DNA from 3 places in the Actinoplanes sp. CA-015351 genome. Region 2 is predicted to be linked to each of the others. Evidence: riboswitches for the same ligand, from Rfam matches in the RefSeq annotation. Region 2 holds a riboswitch; each other region holds the start of a gene.

Region 1 (7,215 bases), 320 kb from region 2:
ACCCGGCCCGCGCCGACCCGGCCCGCGCCGAGACCGCCGTGGCCGCGGCGCCCGCAGAGACCGCGGATGTCGCCGCCGCAAGCGCCCCGCCCAAGGGCGCCGCTTCCGCAAGCGCCCCCGCCAAAGGCGCCCCTTCCGCAAGCGCCCCGGCCGAGGGCGCCGCCTCCGCGAGCGCACCCGCCAAAGGCGCCCCTTCCGCGGGCGTCGCTGCCGGCGGGTTGGGGGCTGCGGCGGGGGCTAGCTGGTCGGGGTGGTAGTTGCGGAGCAGGGCGTAGGCCGCGCCGGTCAGGGCGGCTGCCGCTATCGCGTCGAGCCAGTAGTGGTTGCCCGTTGCCACGATCACCAGCAGGGTGATGGCCGGGTGCAGAAGCCACAGGGCCCGGTGGCGGCCGCCGATCGCGGAGATCAGGGCGATCGCCACCACCAGGGCCCAGCCAAAATGCAGGGACGGCATGGCGGCGTACTGGTTGGAGAAGTGATCGGTCTCCGGGTTGCCGTAGACGGCCGGGCCGAAGAGGTGGCCCAGGTCCAGCATTCCGGTGTCGGTCAGCATTCTCGGCGGCGCCAGCGGGATCACGAAGTGCACCAGCAGCGCACCCGAGGTGAGCAGCGTCAGGACGTTGCGGGTCCAGCGGTAGTGCGCCGGGCGGAACAGGTACAGCCAGATCAGGCAGGCCGCGGTCGCCGGGAAATGGACATACGCGTAATAGGTGTTGGCGATCTCCACCAGGGCCGGCCAGCCGAGCAGAGTGTGCTGGACCGCAAGTTCGCCGGGCAGGTGCAGCCAGCGTTCGACGTCCCAGACCACGCGCGCGTTGCGGAACGCCTCATCGACGTGGCCGTCGGCGGCCAGCCGGCCCACCTTGTAGACGCCGAACAGCACCGCCACCAGCGCGATCTCACGCAGCGCGGAACGCAGCGCCGCAAGGAAGCCAGGCCGGGCCCCAGCCGGGTCCGACGGGTCGCCGCCCGGCCTGTCCGGGCATTTCGGGAGCGTCAAGGAGGACGGCACACTCACGGCAAGCTCCCCGGGAAATGCGGTGCGGGCGGGAATTGCGAGACTTCGGCGTTCGGCACCCGGACGCCGACGACGCCCGGGTGAAGGCCGGTCAAGGTGAGCCTGAATTCGCCATGTCCGCTCCCCCGTCGATACGCAAGGAGAAGCATCCGGCGATCTTGCATGTTGGGCAAGATTTAACCGGCGGATAGTGACGTAACGCGCATTGGTAACAACGCCGTTACATTGACGCGGTCCTCGGATCAGGGCCGGTCATTGCGTCCAGCGGCCATGAGCAGGGCAAGCGTGGCGAACGCGGCGATCAACGGGGTCCACTGCGCTGTTAGCGCGTACCCGAGCAGGAGCGTGACCGTCGCACCTGCCGCGACCCATCCGATGCGCACCGCGCGGCGCGTGCGCGCCGGCAGAAGCGTGACGCAGCGCCAGGGCAGAAGACCTGCGGGGATCAGTACGCGCAGACCGAAACCGATCATCACGAGCACGACCGTTACGGCTGCGGCGCGGGCGGCGATCTGCCAGGAGGGCCATGGGTACGCGCCGGCCGCCAGCACCGCGACCAGCGGGACGCCCGCACCGAGGCCCCGCCGAAAGCCGCTGAGCAGGCCACGGACCGGCCAGGTCAGCGCGGTGGTGTCGAGGCGGGCCGGATGGTCGGCGGCGAGTTCGCGCAGGCTACGCATCGACGACCGGACCCGGAGCCGTTCGGCGTCGAGCAGGGCGATCAGCCAGCGGCCGTCCGGGTTGCCGGGGTCCTGGGCGAGGGCTTTTTCGATCGCTTCGCGCGCGGGTTTGCGGCGGCCCGCGTGGCGCTCGATCTCACCGAGGGTGAGCAGGTCGGGGACGGAGCGGGGGTTGAGCGCGAGGGCACGACGGGCGGCGTCGCGGGCGCGGGGGAAGTCACGGGACTGGGCGTGAGCGCGGGCCAGGACGCGGTGGGCGGGCGGGTGCGCGGGGTCGAGGCGGACGGCTTCCTCGGCGGCGCGCAGAGCGGTTTCCCGGGTTCGGGGGCTGGAGTGCTCGGGGGCCTGGGCAAGCAGGAGGCACTCAGCCAGCTCGATGTGAGTACCGGGTAGATGGGGCGCGACCGCCACGGCGGCTCGCGAGACGGCCAGCGCCTCAGCGGCACTCTTCTGGAGGCGCAGCAGGCCCGCCAGCAGGGTCAGCAGCTCCGGATCAGCCGGGACCTCCACCAGGGCGCGGCGCACCTCGGTCTCGGCGTCCGCGAGGCGGCCGACGTCGGCGAGCGCCCGGGCACGGGTTGCCGGCGTCACCGCACCTTGCGCTTCTTCAGATACGCCGCCAGGTCGTCGTACTCGCCGCTCTCGTTCGCGAACATCGCCACGTTGCGAGCGGTGGCGAACCACGCGTCCGTCGACGGACGTACCTCGCGGGCCGCGGCCAGCATGTCCGCCTGGCCGATCATGCGGATCTCGCCGGTGGTGATCGAGTCGCGCATCGCGTACTCGGCGGCGGTCTCGCACAGGTGCGCCAGGTCGGCGCCGGAGAAGTGCTCGGTCGCCTGCGCGACCTGGTCCAGGTCGATGCCGGCGACCGGGCGGTCCCGCAGGTGGAACTCCAGGATCGCGGCGCGGGCGGCGCGGTCCGGCGGCAGCACCAGGACGGTACGGTCCAGGCGACCCGGACGCCGCAGCGCCGCGTCGACGTCCCAGGGCGCGTTGGTGGCCGCCAGGACGAACACCCCGTCGTTGCCGCCCTCGACGCCGTCGAGTTCGGTGAGCAGCTGGTTCACCACGGTACGCATGGACGACTGCAGCTGGCTGCGCTTGTGCCCCAGCGCGTCGATCTCGTCGAGGAACAGCACGCACGGGGCATGCCCGCGGGCCGACTCGAACAGGTCGTGCAGGTTCTTCTCCGAGCTGCCGACCCACATGTTCAGCACGTCGGTGATGCTCAGCGAGAGGAACGCGGCGCCCATCTCGCCGGCGACCGCGCGGGCCAGGAACGTCTTGCCGCAGCCGGGCGGGCCGTAGAGCAGCAGGCCGCCGCGCAGGCTCTTGCCGAACAGGGACCGCAGTTTCGGGTTGCGCAGCGGTCCGAGGAACGAGACCTCGAGGCGCTTCTTCACGTCGGCCATACCGCCGACGTCGGCCAGGGTGATCGTGGCGCGTTCGACGTCGAAGACCCGGTCCTCGTGGCCGCGTACCTGGTCGGGCTCGCCGTCGGCGGAGGAGCGGGCGAACCGGGGTGGCACGGAGTCGCCGAACTGCTCCTCGAGAGCACCCCAGTCGACGCCGGCCGGGCCGGCGGCGGGCTGAGCAGAACCGGGCTGAGCAGAACCCGGCTGAGGCGCGGGCGGCGCGGCGGACGGAGGCGTGGGCGGGGCCGCGGGTGCCAGTGCCCGGCCCATCAGCTGCTGCGCGACGACGTTGCCCGGCTCGCGCGCGAGCACCTGCGCCGCGTGCCCGATCGCCTCGCCGCCGCGGCCCGCGGACACCAGCAGCTCCGCCAGGTGCAGGCGCAACGGGAGGTCGTCCGGACGGACCTGCACCGCGGCGGTGAGGCTGTCGATCAAGGCGTCGCTCATGACACGCGATTATGCCCCTGCCGGGTGAGCACCCGCTGTGCACCGGGGACTCCGGCCGGAGGCGGACGAAGCGGAGCTGTGCGAACCGTCACCGGCCGTGTTCACGCGTACCCCAGAAATAGCGCGAGAGAAGCAGAAAGGCCGCCCCTCGCCATGATGCGAGAAACGGCCTTTCGCGGCAATTCTCAGGCTGGCCGGCGATATCCCGCGATGGGGCCGCGGTCGATCGTCGCCATCCGCACGTAGTCGCCCGTGTGCGGTGCGTGGACCACCTTGCCGCCGCCGATGTAGATGGCGACATGATGGATGTCGGAGTAGTAGAAGACGAGGTCACCCGGCTTCAACTCGCTCCGGCTCACTGACTTGGTCGAGCCCCACTGGTCCTTCGTGTAATGCTCGAGGGACACACCGACCGACGCCCATGCCTTCTGCGTCAGACCCGAGCAGTCATAACTGTTCGGGCCGTTCGAGCCGAAGACATAAGGCTTGCCGATCAGGTCGCACGCCTTCTGGGCCGCACGACCGCCCTTGTCGTTGGTGTACGTGACCGGGCAGGGCCCGGTGCGCAGCGCACCGTCATCGACGTTCGCCGAACCGTAGGCGGCGATCCGGAGATCCTGAAGGTCCTTGATCTCCTTCTCGATCGCCTTCTTCTTCGACGCCAGGTCCTTGTCCCGGGCGGCGATCTCGGTGGCGAGCTGGTCGACGGTGGCCTTGTCACCTGCGTACTTGTCGCGGAGCTTGGCCACGGTCGCGATCGACTCGGTCTGGTGGACGGCGAGCTGGTCGAGGAGCGTGAGCTTCTCGGTCAGCGACGTCGGCCTGCCACTCATCAGCATCGCGTTGAACGCGTTCGGCGGGCCCTGCATGTAGGCATCGACGGCCATGCCCCGGACCTGGGCCATGGCGACGTCCACCTTCACCTGCAATGGAGTCAGGGTCTTCGCCAGCGAAGTCTGCTGCTTGCGCAGTTTCTTCAGCTTGGAGTGCACCGAGTTGTACTCCTCGATGACCGGCTCGAGCTTGTTCCACTGCTCGTCGATCTGCTTCTCGACGCTCGCCGGCGTGGGCTCGGCGTGGGCAACAGCGGGACCAGTGAGAACGACTCCGGCCGCGGCAATTACGCAGAGCAGACCGCGTAGAACGCCTTTCCGTTTCACTTAGGTGCGTTGTCCTTTCTTCCCACTCGACCGCCGACCGGGTTAGCTGACGGGTTCGGGCGGGAAGCTGCCCGGCCGCTCGGGGAGCGGCTTCACCCCGGAACTACCTGGGTCCCCGGCACGCATCTGCGTTTAGGCGGCGGTTCGGCAGATCGACCGGTTGGGCGATTGGGGGGCTACCGAACCGGGACCACCGTACCGGGATCAAGAGGCTAAATGAAGGAGGGCCGCACGCTGGAACCGTAAGCACCAATACCATTACCCACCGTCATTGAAAAGGCCACGTTTCGATAGCCCGGCCCAACCAGGGCACCACCAGGATCACTGTGGGTAGCACCAGCAAGCCGGCCGCGGCGATCACCGCGGCCACCGTGAGCGCCCGGCTCTCCGGAAGATCCAGCCGGTCCAGCCGCCGCCGCCTGGTCTCGCCGGCCGCCCCCTCAGCGAGCGGCAACGCATCCGCGAGACGCGACAACGCGGCCCGGAGCGGCTCAGGCCCGGTGCGGCGCCTCGCGGCATCATCGGACACCATCTCCAACAGCAGGTGTACGGCATCAAGCGGCGCCCGGCTCCGCAGAAGTTTCGGGACAGCCTGGTAGAACGCGGTGAACGACTCCATCACCAGCTCGTGCCGGTGCCGCAGGTGGGCGCGCTCGTGGGCGAGAACCGCGTCGACCTGCTCGCGGTCGAGCACCTTGAGCACCGCGTCACTGAGCACCACCCGGGGGTTCCGGCCGGGCACGCAGTACGCCATCGGCAGCGCCCCGTCGAGGACGCGTACCTCACCGGCCTCGCCGCCGATCTCGCCTCGCTGCTCGACGTGGTCCAGGAGGTCGACGAGCATCCGGTGCCGGTCGCGCCGGGCCCGGGCCCGCGACGTCACCTGGGCCAGCGAGATCAGCAGCCGGATCACGATCGTCGCGGCCACCGCGAGGGACAGCACCAGCGCGACAACGGTCTCCGGGTGGCGGGCGCCGGCCGCCCGGGTCAGCTCCTCCGGGGCGGCCAGCACCACGCCGAGCGCGCAGAGCACCGCGGTCAGCGTGAGCGCCTGCCAGAGCACGACGGCGGCGACCGGGGCGCGGTCGGGCCAGCGGGCGCTCGCCAGGATGCCGGGCGCGATCAGCGACAGAGTGAGTCCGAGCGCGCCGAGCAGGAGGGCGGTCACCGCTCGCGTGCTGCTTCTAACGCTGCTCTCAGCGCCTCGGGCGGCAGCTGCTCCATGAAGTACGCCAGCGCGGCATCCCGGTCGGGCGTGGCGCTGAGCGCGTCGAGCATCACGCCGGCGGTCATCTCCTCGCGGGACTGCGCCGGGGCGTACCGGTAGGCACGATCCGCTTTCTGCTGGATGACCAGGCTTTTCTTGGCGAGCCGGTCCAGCACTGTCATCACCGTCGTGTACGCCAGGTCGCGGTCACGGCTGAGCAGCTCGTGAACCTGCCGGACGGTGAGCGGCTCGCGCGCGTCCCAGAGTTTCGTCATGACCTCGCGCTCGAGGTCTCCCATCGCCATGCTCCCCATCCTACGAGCCTCCTACTGCATCGCGTCGTACTACAAGGCGTAGTATCTACTACGAAGCGTCGTACTTCGTTGGGGGAACCTCGTGGACGTGCTCGATTTGACCCGGCTGCAGTTCGCGGTCGTGACGATCTACCACTATCTTTTCGTCCCGCTGTCGATCTGCCTGGCGTCGGCGGCGGCCGGGCTCCAGCTCGCGTGGATGCGCACGGGTTCGGAGAAATACCTGCATCTCACGAAGTTCGTCGGCAAGCTGCTGATCGTCACGTTCGCGGTCGGCGTCGTCACCGGGCTCGTCCAGGAGTTCCAGTTCGGGCTGGGCTGGAGCGCGTTCGCCCGCTTCTACGGCGACGTCTTCGGACCCACCCTCGCGATCGAGGGGATGCTCGCGTTCTTCCTCGAGGCGACGTTCCTCGCCCTGTGGTACTTCGGGTGGGACCGGCTGCCCCGCCGGCTGCACGCCGCGACGATCGTCATCGTGGCGGCAGGGACGCTGCTGTCGGCGTACATCATCCTGGCCGCCAACTCGTTCATGCAGAACCCGGTCGCGTACGCCCTCGATCCGGAGACCGGGCGGGCACACCTGACGAGTTTCACCGAACTGCTCACCAACGAGGTGGTCCTCGCCGCGTTCCCGCACACGATGGCCGGTGCGGCGATGGCCGGCGGCGGGCTGCTCCTGGCGATCGGGGTGTGGCGCTTCAAGGCTGACGCCTCCTTCCTGACACTCTCCCGGCTCGGTGCCTGGGTCATGCTGGTCGGCGGGCTCGGAACCGTCATCAGCGGGGACCACATCGGCAAGGTCATGACCGCCGTGCAGCCGATGAAGATGGCCGCCGCCGAGGCACTGTACGAGACCACCACCGGCGCGCCGTTCTCCGTCTTCGCCATCGGGGAACTCGGCCACGACCGGCCGTTCTTCAGCATCGAGGTGCCGAAGCTGCTGTCCTTCCTCGGCACCGGGTCGTTCAACG
Region 2 (7,215 bases):
GTCCATGTTGCAGCGGCGGCCCAGGTCGGCCTGGCTGGCGACGCCGAACTCGTCGAGCGCGGTGAGGATCCGGTAGTGGTAGCCACGGGCGCCGGCGGCGGTGAAGGCCTCGGTGGCCAGGCGGTGCGCGTACACCGAGAGCTGGGTGATCAGCCAGGTGGGCTTGGCGCTGAGGCGAGCGGGGATCTCTTCCACGATGCGACCCTACATTGTTGGTACGGCCAACGACTTAGGTATATCGTTGGCCGCACCAACGAATAGGGGAGAGCCATGCTGGCTGATGACCGGATCGAGATCGCCGATCTGCACGCGCGTCTCGCGGTGTTCCTGGACGAGGGGCGGTTCGAGGACGCCGGCAGCGTTTATGCCGACGATGTCGAGGTGCGCAACCCCCAGGGCGGGACGTTTCAGGGCATCGCCACCGTGGTCGAGAACCTGCGTCGTGGACGGATCGACGGCGAGCGCAGTCAGCGGCGGCTCACCGATGTCGTGGTCGACCTTGCCGGCGACGAGGCTTCGACGTCGGCGAACTCGCTGGTGCACGCCTACCGGGAGGGGCAGGCGCCGCACCGGACGAGCAGCATGCGGATGGCGTTCACGGTGGTGCGTACGCCGGTGGGGTGGCGGTTCCGGTCGGTGCGGATGAACCTGGTGTGGACTCGGGCTGATCTGCCGGCAGCCGGTTGACGGACGGCGGCGGCTGCTCTTGCGGGCAGGCTGCGGTCATGCCTACCGAGACCGCTTTTGATCCCTCCCAGCACACCGTCGTCGCGGCCCGGGACCGTGCCAGCCCGGGTGACCGTTCACAACCAGCGCGGGGAGCCGGTGAGCACCGTTACATCTTGAGACTGTCCCGCTGACTTTGGTAGGTGAGATCTAAACCTTCGGCAACTGCCCGCCGGGTGCGGCGGTGCCTAGCGTCGAGGCATGAGCGCCGACCCGCCCGGACGATCGCTGGGGCCCGACCTGGCCCGTGGCTTCATGCTGCTGTTCATCGCCCTCGCCAACACGCACTACTTCCTGCAGTCCGGTCCGGTGATCGGCGGCTATCCGCAGGGTGGATCGGCCGTGGCCTGGTTGCTGTCGACATTCGTCGACGGGCGCGCGTTCCCACTGTTCGGCCTGCTCTTCGGGTACGGCGCCGCCCGCATCGCCGAGCGGCAGCGTGATCGTGGTCCGCGGGGTGTGCGCCGCCTGCTGTGGCGGCGCAGCGCGGCGTTGATCGTCGTGGGGCTCACCGACGCGGTGCTGTTCTACGTCGGTGACATCCTCGCGGCGTACGGTGTGCTGCTTCTCGCCGGCGCGCTGATGATCCGCTGGACGGACCGGTGGCTGCTGGTGACCGCCGCGGTCTTCCTGACCATCGGCGCGTTGCCGGACGACGCCGGCGGGCTCGTCTCCGCGACGCCGGATCCCGCCATGCTGCCGGCGGACCTGGGTGTCATGGTCACCGAGCGGGTGCCGGCCGCGCTGTTCGTCGCGGTGCTCGGGCCGCTCGGGTTCCTGTGCCCGTTCGCCGTGGGTCTGTGGGCCGGCCGCCGGCGTGTTCTGGAGCAGCCGGAGCGGTTCCGGGGCCTGCTGCTGACGACCGCCGTGATCGGCATTACGGTCGCGGCTCTGGGGGCGCAGCCGTTCGCGCTGATCGCCGGTGGGGTGAGCGAGGCGCCGATGGCGGGGTGGGTGGTCGCTCTGCACGGCACGACGGGCACGCTGGGTGGATTCGGCTACGCGGCACTGCTGGCCGTGGTGGCGGCCCGGCTGAGTGCCGGCGGGCGCGGTCATCGGCTCGTGACGGCTGTCGCGGCTGCCGGTGAGCGGTCGATGAGTTGTTATCTGATGCAGTCGGTCACCTGGGCTGTGGTGTTCACACCCTTCCTGCTCGACCTGTCCGGGCAGCTGACCGTCGCGGGGACGGCTCTGCTCGCTGCCTGCACGTGGGCGGTCACGGTTGTCGTCGCTGAGGGGATGCGCCGGGCGGGGTGGCGGGGGCCGTTCGAGGCGCTGGTGCGGCGGATCACCTACGGCAGTGGCGGGGGCGGGGCAGGAGGCTCGGGCGGTGGGGCCGTGGCCGGGGGTTCGGGTGGCGGTGACGCTTACCGTGCGGGGAGGGCGGCTCGTTCACGCGCTAGGGTGTCGCCGTGATCATCTTGGCGAACGTGCTGGTGGCGCTGGTTGCGCTGATCCACGTCTACATTCTCGTGCTGGAGATGTTCCTCTGGACGAAACCGCAAGGGCGCAAGGCGTTCGGGCTGAGCGAGGAGTTCGCCCAGCAGACCAAGGTGCTCGGGGCCAACCAGGGGCTCTACAACGGTTTCCTCGCGGCCGGTCTCGTCGGAGGGCTGATTGCCGGTGGTGACACCGGGTACGCCGCGAAGCTCTTCTTCCTCGCCTGCGTCGCGGTGGCCGGCGTTTACGGCGCGGCGACCGCGAGCCGGCGGATCCTGTTCGTCCAGACGGTTCCGGCGGTGCTCGCATTGGTGGCGGTCATCATCGCCGGATGATGGAAAACAACCGAAATGCCTGGCCGGGAGTCACCCGGCCGGGCATTTTTTGTTACTGCTGATTACGACGGACCTCGTGAATCGGGAATGCCCGCCATTCCAGGGCACGAACAAGATCAAATCGGGCAAATACCGTGAACAACGTCACTATCCGGGGGCCGGAGCTTGGCCTTTGTCGATGGGACGTGGTTACCGTCGGGCCGTCCTGCGACAGCGGGCACCGTGGACGGTCCGCCGAATCCTGCCGCCGTCCGCGGACACGAATCGATGGCAGGAGCGGGGGACCCAAGTACGTCGGCTAGCTGCCTGTTTCCGCAGCTACGCCTTGGGGTGAAGCCGCACAGAACGGCCGGGCCACTCTGCCCGAACCCGACAGCTCACCTCGTAGGCGTGGAGGATCATCCATGTCTCGGATCGGTAGACGAACGCGCCTTGCCCTCGGTCTGTTGACCGTCGGCGTGACCGGAGCCGGCGTCCTGCTGGCACCCGCGAGCCCCGCCTCGGCGGCTCGGCAGGTGAATTGGGACGTAGTCGCGAAATGCGAATCCGGCGGCCGGTGGCACATCAACACCGGTAACGGGTACTACGGCGGTTTGCAGTTCAGCCGCAGCACGTGGAAAGCGAACGGGGGCGGCAAATACGCCTCGACCGCGGACAAGGCCACCAAGGCCGAACAGATCAAGATCGCGAACAAGCTGTACAAGAAGCGCGGCCTGAAGCCGTGGCCGGTGTGCGGCAAGAAGCCGGGCGTCTACAAGAAGGCGTCCACCGGGGGCAAGAAGCCGGCCGTCACGAAGGGCACGTACGTCGTCCGCTCCGGCGACACACTCGCCTCGATCGCGAAGAAGTACAAGGTCAAGGGTGGCTGGCGGGGGTTGTACAAGCTCAACAAGGACCGCCTCGACAGCCCGAGCCTGATCTTCCCGGGGCAGCGTCTGCGCCTGCGCTGACGCACGAATTCCGCGGGGTTTGTCCGGGGTCATCGAGGCGTCGCGACATCATTTCAATGGTCTCTGGATCTCCGACGGCCTCCGTGGCCTCTCATGATCTTGGCAAGTTGTGCGTAACGATGCGTTACAACTTGCCAAGATCGCGGCGGGGGGCCTGCAACCGCCACCCCGAGGCGGGCGCCGGCACGGTTTGCTTCGCGCTGCCGGCTCCGATCACGGGGACGTACTCTGGCGTTCCGTGAATGCCGGCCATGCCACCCTGCTGTTCCTCGGCGGCATCGGCTCCGGGCTGACCGGTTCGATGGCTGGGCTCGCGTCGCTGGTCAGCTACCCCGCGCTGCTCGCCGTGGGCATCCCGCCGATCGCCGCGAACGTGACGAACACGGTGGCGCTGCTCTCCAGCGCGGTCGGCTCGGCCGCCGGATCCCGGCGTGAGCTGCGCGGCCAGGGCCGGCGGATTCTGCGGCACGGCGTGGTCGCGGTGGCCGGCGGCACGGCCGGAGCGCTGCTGCTGATGAGCACCCCGTCCGACGCGTTCGAGCGGATCGTGCCCGGCCTGATCGTGCTCGGCGCCCTCGCGCTGCTGTTCCGCGAACCGCTGCGGACCTGGTACACCCGGCCCGGCGAGCACGCGGCGGAAAAACAGCCCGGCGAGCGGGCACCGAAAGCGCACCGCCCTCCCCTCGCCGTAGTGGTGTTCCTGATCGCGATCTACGGCGGGTACTTCGGCGCGGCCGCCGGTGTGCTCATGCTCGCCGCGATGTCCCTGGCCGCCGCCGAGCCGCTCGCCGTGACCAACGCGGTGAAGAGCATCGTCCTCGGCTTCTCGAACGTGGCCGCGGCCGTGCTGTACGCGCTGTTCGCCCCGGTGCACTGGACAGCCGCGGCGTTGCTGGCGGCCGGGTGCCTGGTCGGTAGCTGGATCGGGCCGGCGCTGGTCCGGCGTACCCCGGAACGGCCGCTGCGAGTGGCGATCGCGCTGGCCGCGCTCACTCTGGCGGGATTCCTCTGGCACACCGCGTGACATCGGCGCATAGGGTCGGCCCATGCGTGAATTGATCGTCGCCCCGATGGCCGGTGGACCATCCACGCCCGCCCTCGTCGAGGCCGCCGCCCGGGCCGGATCCCTGGGTTTCCTGGCCGCCGGATACAAGACACCGGACGCCGTCGAGACCGAACTGCGCCAGGTCGCCTCGGTGGCGCACGGGCTGAACATCTTCGTACCCGTGCCGCCGCCCGCCGATCCGGCGCCGATCGAGGCGTACCGCCGGCTGCTCCAGCCGGAGGCCGACCGGTACGGCGTCGACCTGCCCCCGGTACGCCTCGACGACGACGATCACTTCGCGGCGAAGGTCGAGCTCGCTGTCGCCTATCGGGTGCCGGTCGTCAGCTTCACGTTCGGCGTACCCGATGCGGCTGTCGTCCGGGCGCTGCACGTGGCCGGTTCGACCGTACTCATCACGGTGACCAACCCCCGGGAAGCGCAAGCGGCCCTCGCGGCCGCGCCCGACGCGCTGATCGCCCAGTCCGGCGCCGCCGGTGGGCACGCTTCCACGACCGACCCGCAGGGGTACGCCGGAACCGGCACCGCCGCCGGGACCCTCGCCGCGATCCTCGCCGTCACCGACCTGCCCGTGGTCGCGGCCGGCGGCGTCAGCACGGCCGAGGACGTGCACGACCTGCTCGAGGCGGGCGCGGCGGCAGTGCAGTGCGGCACCGCGTTCCTGCTCGCCGACGAGGCCGGCACCCGTCCGGCGCAGCGGGCGGCGATGCTCTCCGGCGAGTTCACCGAGACCGTGGTGACCCGGGCCTTCACCGGCCAGCCGGCCCGCGGGCTGCGCAACCGGTTCATCGACGCGTACGAGGCGGCCGCCCCGATCGGCTATCCGGCCGTGCATCACCTGACCGCGCCGATCCGCGCGGCCGCCGCCGCGACGGGCGACCCGGGCGCGCTCAACCTGTGGGCCGGAACCGGCTTCCGCAGCGCGACACCCGGGCCTGTCGCCGAGCTGGCCGGCGGCCTGACCGGCTGACCGCACGGCCTGTCGCCGAGCCGGCCGGCCGGCTCACCGGATAACTTGGCAGCCATGACCGCCACCGGCACCGTCCTGGGCTACACGATGAAGACGCTGCGCCGGCTGCCCCGCCCGCTCCGCCGGGCGATCATGGCCCGCGCCGCCGGCGGCGACCTGCCACCGGTGCCGGACTACGTACGGATGCTGGAGATCGCCGGCGACCTGCCGGAGACCGGGCCGACCGACGCCGAACTGTTCGCCCGCTTCCCGCAGCTGGCGGCGGTCCGTGCGGAGGATCAAGCGGCGGGCGTTCCGGCCCGCCTCTACCGCGGGCCCGGCGAGCCGGTGGCCGGCCTGGTCTGGGTGCACGGCGGCGCGTTCGTCAGCGGATCCCTGGACATGGCCGAGGCGCACTTCACCGCCCTGGCCCTGGCAGCCCGGGGTTTCTCGGTGCTGTCGCTGGACTATCGCAAGGCCCTGCACGGCGTGCGGTACCCGGCCGGCTCCGACGATGTGCTCACCGGCTGGACCTGGGCCGTCGCAAACGCCGGCCTGCTCGGTGTCCCGGCCGGACGGCTGCACCTCGGCGGGGCCAGCGCCGGGGCGAACCTGGCCGCCGGAGTGGCGAAACGGCTGCGCGACGGCGCCGGCGAGCGGCCGGCCTCGCTTCAGCTGATCTACCCGATCCTGCATGCCGAGCTGCCGCCGTGGGAAGCCGATGAGCTGCGAAAGATCCGGGATGACAGAGCAGCCGTCTACTTCTCCCCGGAATGGGTGGCCGCGATGAGCCGGCACTACTGCGCCGACCCCGGCGACCCGTACGCCTTCCCGGCCGCCGGCGACCTGACCGGCCTGCCGCGCACCCTGATCGTCAACTGCGAGACCGACACCCTGCGCAGCTCCGGGGAGGCGTTCGCCGAGATGCTCCGCGCGGCCGGCGCCGACGTCACCGTCCACCGGGAGTCCGCCGCCGTGCACGGCTGTCTGGGCGAGCCGTTCACGGTCGCCGCCACGGGCATCATCGAGTTGATGGGCGCGAATATGATCCCGCGGTGATGATGTTTCTGCGCTACCTGATCCACGCGCTGTTCCACGGTCCGGTCCCCGATCCGCCCGAGTTCACCGACGACCTCCCGCTGACCGACGAGACCGAGCGTGAGGCGCGCAACCGGGCCGTGCGCGGGGACTGGCACGCCGCCGAGAAGCTGCTCGCGGACGCGGGCAGCGACTGGGACCGGCGTGGCCGGCGGGTCCAGCTGCTCGCCGACGCCGCCGCGAAGGACGGCTCCTGGCTGCAGACCTGGCTCGAGACCGCCCCCGACGACCCGGGCGCCGTGCTGATCCAGTCGGAGACGCTGCAGATCCGGGCCGCGCGGGCGCGGGGCTCGGCGTCGGCCTCGGAGACGACGCCGGAGCAGTTCCACGCCTTCCACCGGCAGTCCGGCCTGGCCGGCACAGCCGCCGACCGGGCCATCGCCCTGGCGCTGCCGGGCGACCCGGTGCCGTACGCCCGCAAGATCCGGACGATGTTCGGCAACCGGGCGGCCCGGTCGTCGCTCGACGAGATCTACGCCGAGGGCCGCCGCCGCGACCCGCACAACTTCGCCCTGCATCTGACCGCGGTGATGCTGCTCTGCGAGAAGTGGTACGGCTCGCACGAGCAGATGTTCGCCACCGCCCGTGACGCCGCGGCCGCCGCGCCGCCCGGTTCGAGGACGGTGCTGCTGCCACTGTTCGCGCACTACGAGT
Region 3 (7,215 bases), 3.0 Mb from region 2:
TCCTTCTGGAGCGCGTTGAGCCGGAAGGACTGCTCCATCGTCTTGGTGTTGATCAGGAGGATGCCGAGCACACCGACGAGCACCAGAGCGATCACGGACGCGGCGAACGTCGCCCGTGGCGCCCGCATCGGCAGCGGCGGCGCCACCCACAGCCGCGGACGGCCGGTGGTGGACGGTTCGGCCGCTGTCACCGACAGTTCGGTCACCTCGAGTGCGAGCGCTGCGGTGCCGTCGGATTCCGGCTTGCTGCGACGCGTTGTGCGTACCGGCTCGGTCTCCCGGCCGCGGCTGGTCCGGTTCACCCCCCGGGTGCCCGTGTCACGGGACGCCGCACGGCCCCCCGACCGCGGCGCGTCGTATCGCTCGCTCATGCTCACCCCTCCCCCTCGTTCGCCCCCGGGCGTAACCGCCCTTGTTTCCCGCGCGTTGACAGTCGGGGCCGTTCGCGGCCGGTCCCCGATGCCTGGTCCTGCTCGTCCAACCGCTCCACCGCGCGCAGTTTCACCGAGGCTGCCCTCGGGTTCTCCGCCACCTCGGCCTCGCTGGGCAGCTCCGACCCCCGGGTCAGCAGCTTCAGCGTCGGACCGGTACCGGGAAGCTCGACCGGAAGGTCGATCGGCCCGGTGCTGCGCGACCTCGCGGCAAGGGCGCGCTTCACGATCCTGTCCTCCAACGATTGATAACTCATCACCACAAGCCGGCCCTTGGCCGCCAACGCATCCAAAGCAGCCGGAACCGCACCCTCAAGAGCGTCCAGTTCGGCGTTGACCTCAATGCGTAGTGCCTGGAAGGTCCTTTTTGCGGGATTTCCACCCGTTCGGCGTGCGGCGGCGGGGATCGCGTCCTTCACCAGTTCGGCCAGGCGCGCCGTCGAGGTGATCCGGACCTTCTGCCGTTCCCGCACGATCGCCGAGACCACCCGCGGCGCGAACTTCTCCTCGCCGTACTGCCGGAGGATGCGAACCAGCTCACCCGGCTCGTACCCGTTGACCACGTCCTCGGCGGTGACACCTCGCGACTGGTCCATCCGCATGTCCAGAGGGGCGTCCTGCGAGTACGCAAAACCGCGGTCCGCCTCGTCCAGCTGCAACGAGGAGACACCGAGATCAAACAGTCCGCTGTGGATCGCCGGAATGCCGAGCTCGCCGAGAACCCGCGGCAGCTCGTCGTAGACGGCGTGCACCAGGTGGGTGCGATCGCCGAAACGGATCAGGCGGTGACGTGCGTGAGCGAGCGCCTCGGTGTCCCGGTCGAGTCCGATGAGGATCACATCGGGGTACCGCTCCAGGACTGCTTCGGCGTGCCCGCCAAGACCCAGCGTGAAGTCGACGTGAACGGCGCCCGGCAAGGTGAGACCCGGGGCGAGCAGCTCAAGACAGCGCTCGAGCAGCACCGGCACATGTGTGCCTCGCGGCTCCCCCATATTGACCCCCATAGCCCTGCCCGAACACGTCGCACCCTGGTATTGCCTTCAACTTCGGCCGTTCTTGCCGGCCCGGCCGCCAGTCCGTACCGCCAGATCCCCATCCGCTCTGTCCCGTGCGGGCCTTTCCCTGACAGGAAGGCCGACCCCGGACACGCGCCTGGCGCCGGGGAAGAGGCGCCAGGAGCGGGAGCGGCTGGAGATCTCGCAGTACGGCGGCAGTGGCGTCCGGACCGCACAGCGGCCCACCGAGGTGCCACGCCTTACAGTCCGCCGGGCAGCACCCCCTCCTCGATGTCGGCGAAGTCTTCCTCGCTCGCCATGAGGTAGTCGTCCCAGGACTGCTTGTCCCAGATCTCGACGCGAGTGCTGGCACCGATCACCACGAGGTCGCGGCCGAGGCTCGCGTACTCCCTCAAGTGCGCCGGGATGGTGACCCGGCCCTGCTTGTCGGGAACCTCGTCGTGCGCGCTGGCGAAGAACACCCGGCTGTAAGCCCGGGCCGCCTTGTTCGTCACCGGCGCCTCACGCAGCTGACCGGCGATGCGCTGGAACTCCGGCATCGGGAACACGTACAGACAGCGTTCCTGTCCTTTGGTGATCACGACACCTCCCGCCAGCTCATCACGGAACTTCGCCGGGAGGATCAGCCGGCCTTTTTCGTCCAGGCGCGGGGTGTGTGTGCCGAGGAACATCGGCTCAACCCCCCTTGCCTTGGCGTCGCGTCCCTTCGCGGTGGAACGGTCTCGCCTGTCAACTCGGGCCGGCAGTCCCAGGTCGGTTCCTCGGCCCTGCCACTGCGCCCCACTCTACTCCACTTCCCTCCACCTGCAACCCGAATGAGGTCGCTCGCGAGCCCTTTTCGCGGACGTAGTTCCTGGTCAAAGGCGGTGGGCCGAAGTGGAGGGCGCAACCATGATCAACGGGGTCTGGTTTCCGACATCGAGCACAACAGGTCCGATATCTCCACGTTCACAGTGTGGGAGCGGCCCCTCAACCACCTGAGTGGAGGAAAAGGGAGGCCTCCGGTGGAGCACAGTGGAGGCCTTTCGGCAACGCGTACCGAAGGAGAAACGCCTGTGGGGCGTGACCCAGGAACGGGCCACACCCCACAGGCGTGATCTCAGCCACGGCACCACCATGCCGCCGCCGGTCTTTCCTTACTTACTGCGCTGCTGCGCCAATGACACGGTCGCGATCAGGCGACCAGGCGCCGCACGACGTAGTTCGAGTTCCAGATCTTGTGCTTGCCGACCCGGGCGCCGGTGTGCGGCGAGTCGTAGATGTAACCGTTACCGGCGTAGATGCCGGCGTGGTACCCGTACGAGCCGTTCCGGAAGATGATCAGGTCGCCGATCTGCTTGTTGCTCTTGGCGACCTTCTTGCCGTAGCTCTGCTGCGAGTTCGCCTTGTGCGGCAGCGACTTGCCCGCTGCCTTCTTGTAGACGTACTTCGTGAACCCCGAGCAGTCGAAACGCTTGGGGCCGGACGCGCCGTACTTGTAGAGAGCGCCCTTGTGCTTCTTGGCCTCGGCGAGGATCTTGGCGCCGCTGGCCCGGACCTTCACCGTGGTCTTGACGGTGGTCACCGTCTTGTAGCCCGAGCCGTTGAAGATCGTCCGTACCTTGTACGTGTTCTTCGGCGCGTACTTGAGGGTGACCGTTCCGTTCTGGTTCTTGACCTTCTCGGTGTCCCACGTACGCCACTTGCCACCGACATAGCCCTGCAGACGGACCGTGCCCTTGGCGATCTTGCCGGTACGCGGGTCGATGACCTTGGCGGTCACCTTGAGGGTGGAACCCCACTTCAGGTTCCGGGTGTTGGCCTTGGCAGACAGCCTGGGCGTGACCGTCGCCGCCGCGGCCGAAGCCGTGGTGGTGCTGGCGACCTTGATGACCGGTGTGGTGCTGGCGGCCGCGGCGGGTGACGCGGTGACCAGCTGCCCGGCGCAAAGGCAGAGACCCAGAGACAGTGCGACAGTGCCGGCAGCGCGCGAGGAGTTGCGGCGGCCATGGCGCGAACGAAGTTCGTGCACGGTTGAGAATTCCCTCCGGCACGCCTGCGAGGTTAGCTGTCGGGTTCGGGCGGGAAGGTGTGCCCGGTCGCCGAGGCGACTTCACCCCAAGGTCGTCCCGTGATCGCCGCGTGGAGCCGCGGCGCGGGACGGACCGTAAATGGGTCCCCCGTCCCTGCCCCCAGATGCCTGTTCGGTGTTCCGGTGTTCCTGCGGTCGCACCATCCAGCTCGGGGCAGGGCTCGGCGTTAGCCAGGCTGGTACGAGCCGGCGAGCGGATGCCGCCGGCTCACCCTTGGTACCTGACCGTCCGCGTGATCGTTAGCCCCGAAAATGTGACGCAGAGTGATTGGCACATTTGTTGATGTCCAGTTTGTTACCGGGAGGAGACAAATGCCATTACTCAAAGCGGTCACCTGATCACGATCAGTCGAGAGTTACGGGTGAAACAGAACACACAATTAGTCGTCACTCCCACCGGATCCTTGGTCAAAACGACGAGACCGGCACAAACACAAGTCGCACGCGATCTTGACCGGTCGGCAACTGGACGTAACCTTTCGGTCCGGTACCCTCGCTGGCGTGACGGACGGGAAGATGCCTCTTATCGCCAAGGTCGCGACCACCGCGTCGAAGACCGCTGCGGCGCTCTCCAGGGCCGCGGGACGCGGCGACGGTTCGGTGATCGGGGGCTGGATCGGCCTCAAGATCGATCCGGACCTCCTGGCTCACCTTTCTTCCGGCCGGGCTGTGGCGCTCGTCTCCGGTACCAACGGTAAAACCACCACCACTCGACTCACCGCGGCCGCCGTCGGCGTGCTCGGCCGGGTCGCCACCAACTCGTTCGGCGCGAACATGCCGACCGGCCACACCTCGGCGCTGGCGAAAGAGGGTCACACCCCGTTCGCCGTGCTCGAGGTCGACGAGCACTACCTGGCCCAGGTGATCGAGGCCACCCGGCCCAAGATCGTGGCGCTGCTCAACCTCTCCCGGGACCAGCTGGACCGGGCCAAAGAGGTGTCGATGATGGCGCAGCTGTGGAAAACCGCGCTCGCCAGCCAGCAGCACATCAAGGTGGTGGCGAACGCCGACGACCCGATGGTCGTCTGGGCGGCCAGCGGCAGCTCCCAGGTCACCTGGTTCAGCGCCGGCCAGCGCTGGCTCGACGACTCGTTCGTCTGCCCGGAGAGCGGCCACCCGATCGAGCGGGCCAACGGCGACTGGTGGTGCACCGGCTGCCCGCTGCGCCGCCCCCGGGCCAACTGGTCGGTCGAGGACGAGGGCGTGATCGACCCGCGCGGTGACTGGCACCTGGTCAAGCTCCAGCTCCCCGGCAAGGTCAACATCGGCAACGCGGCCACCGCGCTCGCCGTCGCCGCCGAGTTCGGCGTACGCCCGATAGAGGCGCTGCCCCGGCTGGCCCGGGTGACGTCCATCGCGGGCCGGTACGCCCAGGTCGACCGGGACGGCCGCAACATCCGGCTGCTGCTCGCCAAGAACCCGGCGAGCTGGCTGGAGGCGTTCGACATGGCCGAGCAGGCGCCGACGCTGCTGTCCATCAACGCCCGCGACCCGGACGGCTTCGACACCTCATGGCTGTACGACGTCGACTTCGCGCCCCTGCGCAACCGCCCGGTGCTGATCACCGGCGACCGCGCGTACGACCTGGCCGTCCGGCTCCAGGTGAACCAGGTGCCGTTCCGGCACGTACTCAGTTTCGACGAGGCGCTGCGGGCCGTTCCGCCAGGCCGCCTCGAAGTGATCGCCAATTACACGGCGTTCCAGGACATCCGAGCGGAGTTGGACCGTGTCAACTGAGTCTCTGCGGATCGTGTGGATCTACCCCGATCTGCTCTCGACCTACGGCGACCGGGGCAACCTGTCGATCCTGGCCCATCGCGCGGCCGCCCGGGGCATCCCGGTGGAGACCTACGAGGTCCGCTCCGACCAGCAGATGCCGACCTCCGCTGACATCTACCTGATCGGTGGCGGCGAGGACGGGCCGCAGGCGCTGGCGGCCCAGCGGCTGCTCACCGACGGCGGTCTGCACCGCGCGGTCAACCAGGGCGCCGCGGTTCTGGCCATCTGTGCCGGTTACCAGCTGTTCGGCCACTCGTTCTTCGCGAAGGGGGCCAAGTGCGCGGGATTGGGACTGCTGGACATCTCTTCGGACCGGGGCGTCACCCGGGCCGTCGGCGAACTGCGAGGCGACATCGACCCGCGACTCGGGCTGCCGCCTCTCACCGGATTCGAGAACCACGGTGGGCGTACCCACTTGGGAGCGCAAGCGGCTCCCCTGGCGCGAGTCACCGCGGGAGTGGGCAACGACGGCCAAACCGAGGGAGCATGGGCCGGGAAGATTCTCGGAACGTACTCACACGGACCGGCGCTCGCTCGCAACCCAGCTATAGCCGATCTGCTACTGCGCTGGTCAACAGGCGCGGATAGGCTTGCGCCCCTGGATGACACCTGGGCCGACCGGCTCCGGCAGGAACGGCTGGAAGCAGCAAGCGCGGTCTGATTTTTTGTTCGGGAACCGACGACAGTTGGGGCGGTACGCCTGCATGACCGACATCCTGATCGCCCCGCGGGGCGTAGTGACGAACTCCGCGGACCCTCAGGACGCTCCGATCAGCTGGAAGCGCCGTCTCATCCGTTTCGGAACACTCGGCGGCGTGGTGGGGGCCCTGGCGATCGCGGCAGCGACGCTCCCGCTGCGCGAGATCGGCGACAGCGTCGAGACCCTCGGCGCGGTCGCGCCGGCCGCCGTCGCGGTGGTCGGCGGCCTCCTGCTGTCGGTCCTGGTCCCCCGCACCATGATCACGCTGCTCTGCGGCCTCCTGCTCGGCGCCGCAACCGGCGCCCTGGCAGCCCTGGCCGCGGCGATCATCGCGGCGACGGCGACGTACTACGCCGGCCGCTGGGCCGGCCGCGGCGCCCTGAAAGCCCGCGCCGGCAGCAAGCTGGACCGTCTGGACGGCTGGCTGAACCGCCGCGGTCTTTCGGCCGTCCTGCTGGTCCGCTTCCTGCCCCTGGCCCCGTTCGGCCTGGTCGGTTACGCGTACGGCACGACCAGCGTCTGCCGCAAGCGCTACCTGCTCGGCACCACGATCGCGGCAATCCCGTCGACGGTGACCTACGCGGTGATCGGCGCGGCGGTGGCCGCCCCGGGCTCGATGAACGCGGCAACCCTGGCCCCGGCCGCCATCGGCTTCGCCATCTCGACCGCGATCGTCCTGCGCTGGCGCTACACCTCCCGCCGCGCCGCCGCAGCAGCCGCAGCAGCCGCCGTCGTCGTCGCGCCGGTGATGGCCTGAGGGGCCGCTTCTCCCACCAGCTTTATGCCGGGTGCCGTGTGGCAGCGCCGGCGGTGGTTTGACGTTCCGCTTTCCCATTCGCCGCATGCCGGGGGCTGCTGTCGTCGCGCTTAGCGGCCTCAGCGTTGTCGGGCGCCCACCGTGAGCCCTCAGCACGCCGAGCCGGGCGCCCACCGTGAGCCTCCAACACGCCCAGCCGGGCGCCCACCGTGAGCCCTCAACACGCCCAGCCCGGCGCCCACCGTGAGCCCCCAACACGCCCAGCCCGGCGCCCACCGTGAGCCCCCAACACGCCCAGCCCGGCGCCCACCGTGAGCCCCCAACACGCCCAGCCCGGCGCCCACCGTGAGCCCCCGGCAAGGCGGACCGTGCGATGGGAGCTGCACGGATCTTGAGCGATTTTGCACCTCAGAGGGACCGCAATCGCTCAAGATCGCCGCGGCGGGCCGGCCTTCGACCGC

Evidence for each region. A riboswitch is a leader RNA that binds a small molecule or an ion and turns the genes downstream of it on or off. The one in region 2 is predicted to bind cyclic di-AMP.
Region 1: linked by a shared signal. The riboswitch ahead of ACQP2E_RS23095 (NlpC/P60 family protein) and the one ahead of ACQP2E_RS21785 (transglycosylase family protein) in region 2 are both predicted to bind cyclic di-AMP.
Region 3: linked by a shared signal. The riboswitch ahead of ACQP2E_RS07840 (C40 family peptidase) and the one ahead of ACQP2E_RS21785 (transglycosylase family protein) in region 2 are both predicted to bind cyclic di-AMP.

What each region holds. Positions count from the first base shown of each region.
Region 1 covers NZ_CP192102.1:5,008,984-5,016,198, forward strand. The annotation lists gene ACQP2E_RS23080 (phosphatase PAP2 family protein) at 1-1,018, opposite strand, end outside; gene ACQP2E_RS23085 (tetratricopeptide repeat protein) at 1,261-2,289, opposite strand; gene ACQP2E_RS23090 (AAA family ATPase) at 2,286-3,563, opposite strand; gene ACQP2E_RS23095 (NlpC/P60 family protein) at 3,749-4,723, opposite strand; cyclic di-AMP (ydaO/yuaA leader) riboswitch at 4,740-4,872, opposite strand; gene ACQP2E_RS23100 (M56 family metallopeptidase) at 4,992-5,891, opposite strand; gene ACQP2E_RS23105 (BlaI/MecI/CopY family transcriptional regulator) at 5,888-6,235, opposite strand; gene ACQP2E_RS23110 (cytochrome ubiquinol oxidase subunit I) at 6,327-7,215, shown strand, end outside.
Region 2 covers NZ_CP192102.1:4,688,497-4,695,711, reverse strand. The annotation lists gene ACQP2E_RS21805 (MarR family winged helix-turn-helix transcriptional regulator) at 1-195, opposite strand, end outside; gene ACQP2E_RS21800 (nuclear transport factor 2 family protein) at 271-687, shown strand; gene ACQP2E_RS21795 (DUF418 domain-containing protein) at 928-2,142, shown strand; gene ACQP2E_RS21790 (DUF1304 domain-containing protein) at 2,139-2,501, shown strand; cyclic di-AMP (ydaO/yuaA leader) riboswitch at 2,724-2,907, shown strand; gene ACQP2E_RS21785 (transglycosylase family protein) at 2,906-3,451, shown strand; gene ACQP2E_RS21780 (sulfite exporter TauE/SafE family protein) at 3,690-4,475, shown strand; gene ACQP2E_RS21775 (nitronate monooxygenase) at 4,498-5,484, shown strand; gene ACQP2E_RS21770 (alpha/beta hydrolase fold domain-containing protein) at 5,539-6,522, shown strand; gene ACQP2E_RS21765 (hypothetical protein) at 6,519-7,215, shown strand, end outside.
Region 3 covers NZ_CP192102.1:1,701,248-1,708,462, reverse strand. The annotation lists gene ACQP2E_RS07855 (hypothetical protein) at 1-371, opposite strand, end outside; gene rsmH (16S rRNA (cytosine(1402)-N(4))-methyltransferase RsmH) at 374-1,435, opposite strand; gene mraZ (division/cell wall cluster transcriptional repressor MraZ) at 1,687-2,118, opposite strand; gene ACQP2E_RS07840 (C40 family peptidase) at 2,622-3,458, opposite strand; cyclic di-AMP (ydaO/yuaA leader) riboswitch at 3,465-3,646, opposite strand; gene ACQP2E_RS07835 (MurT ligase domain-containing protein) at 4,035-5,255, shown strand; gene ACQP2E_RS07830 (type 1 glutamine amidotransferase) at 5,245-5,958, shown strand; gene ACQP2E_RS07825 (TVP38/TMEM64 family protein) at 6,002-6,754, shown strand.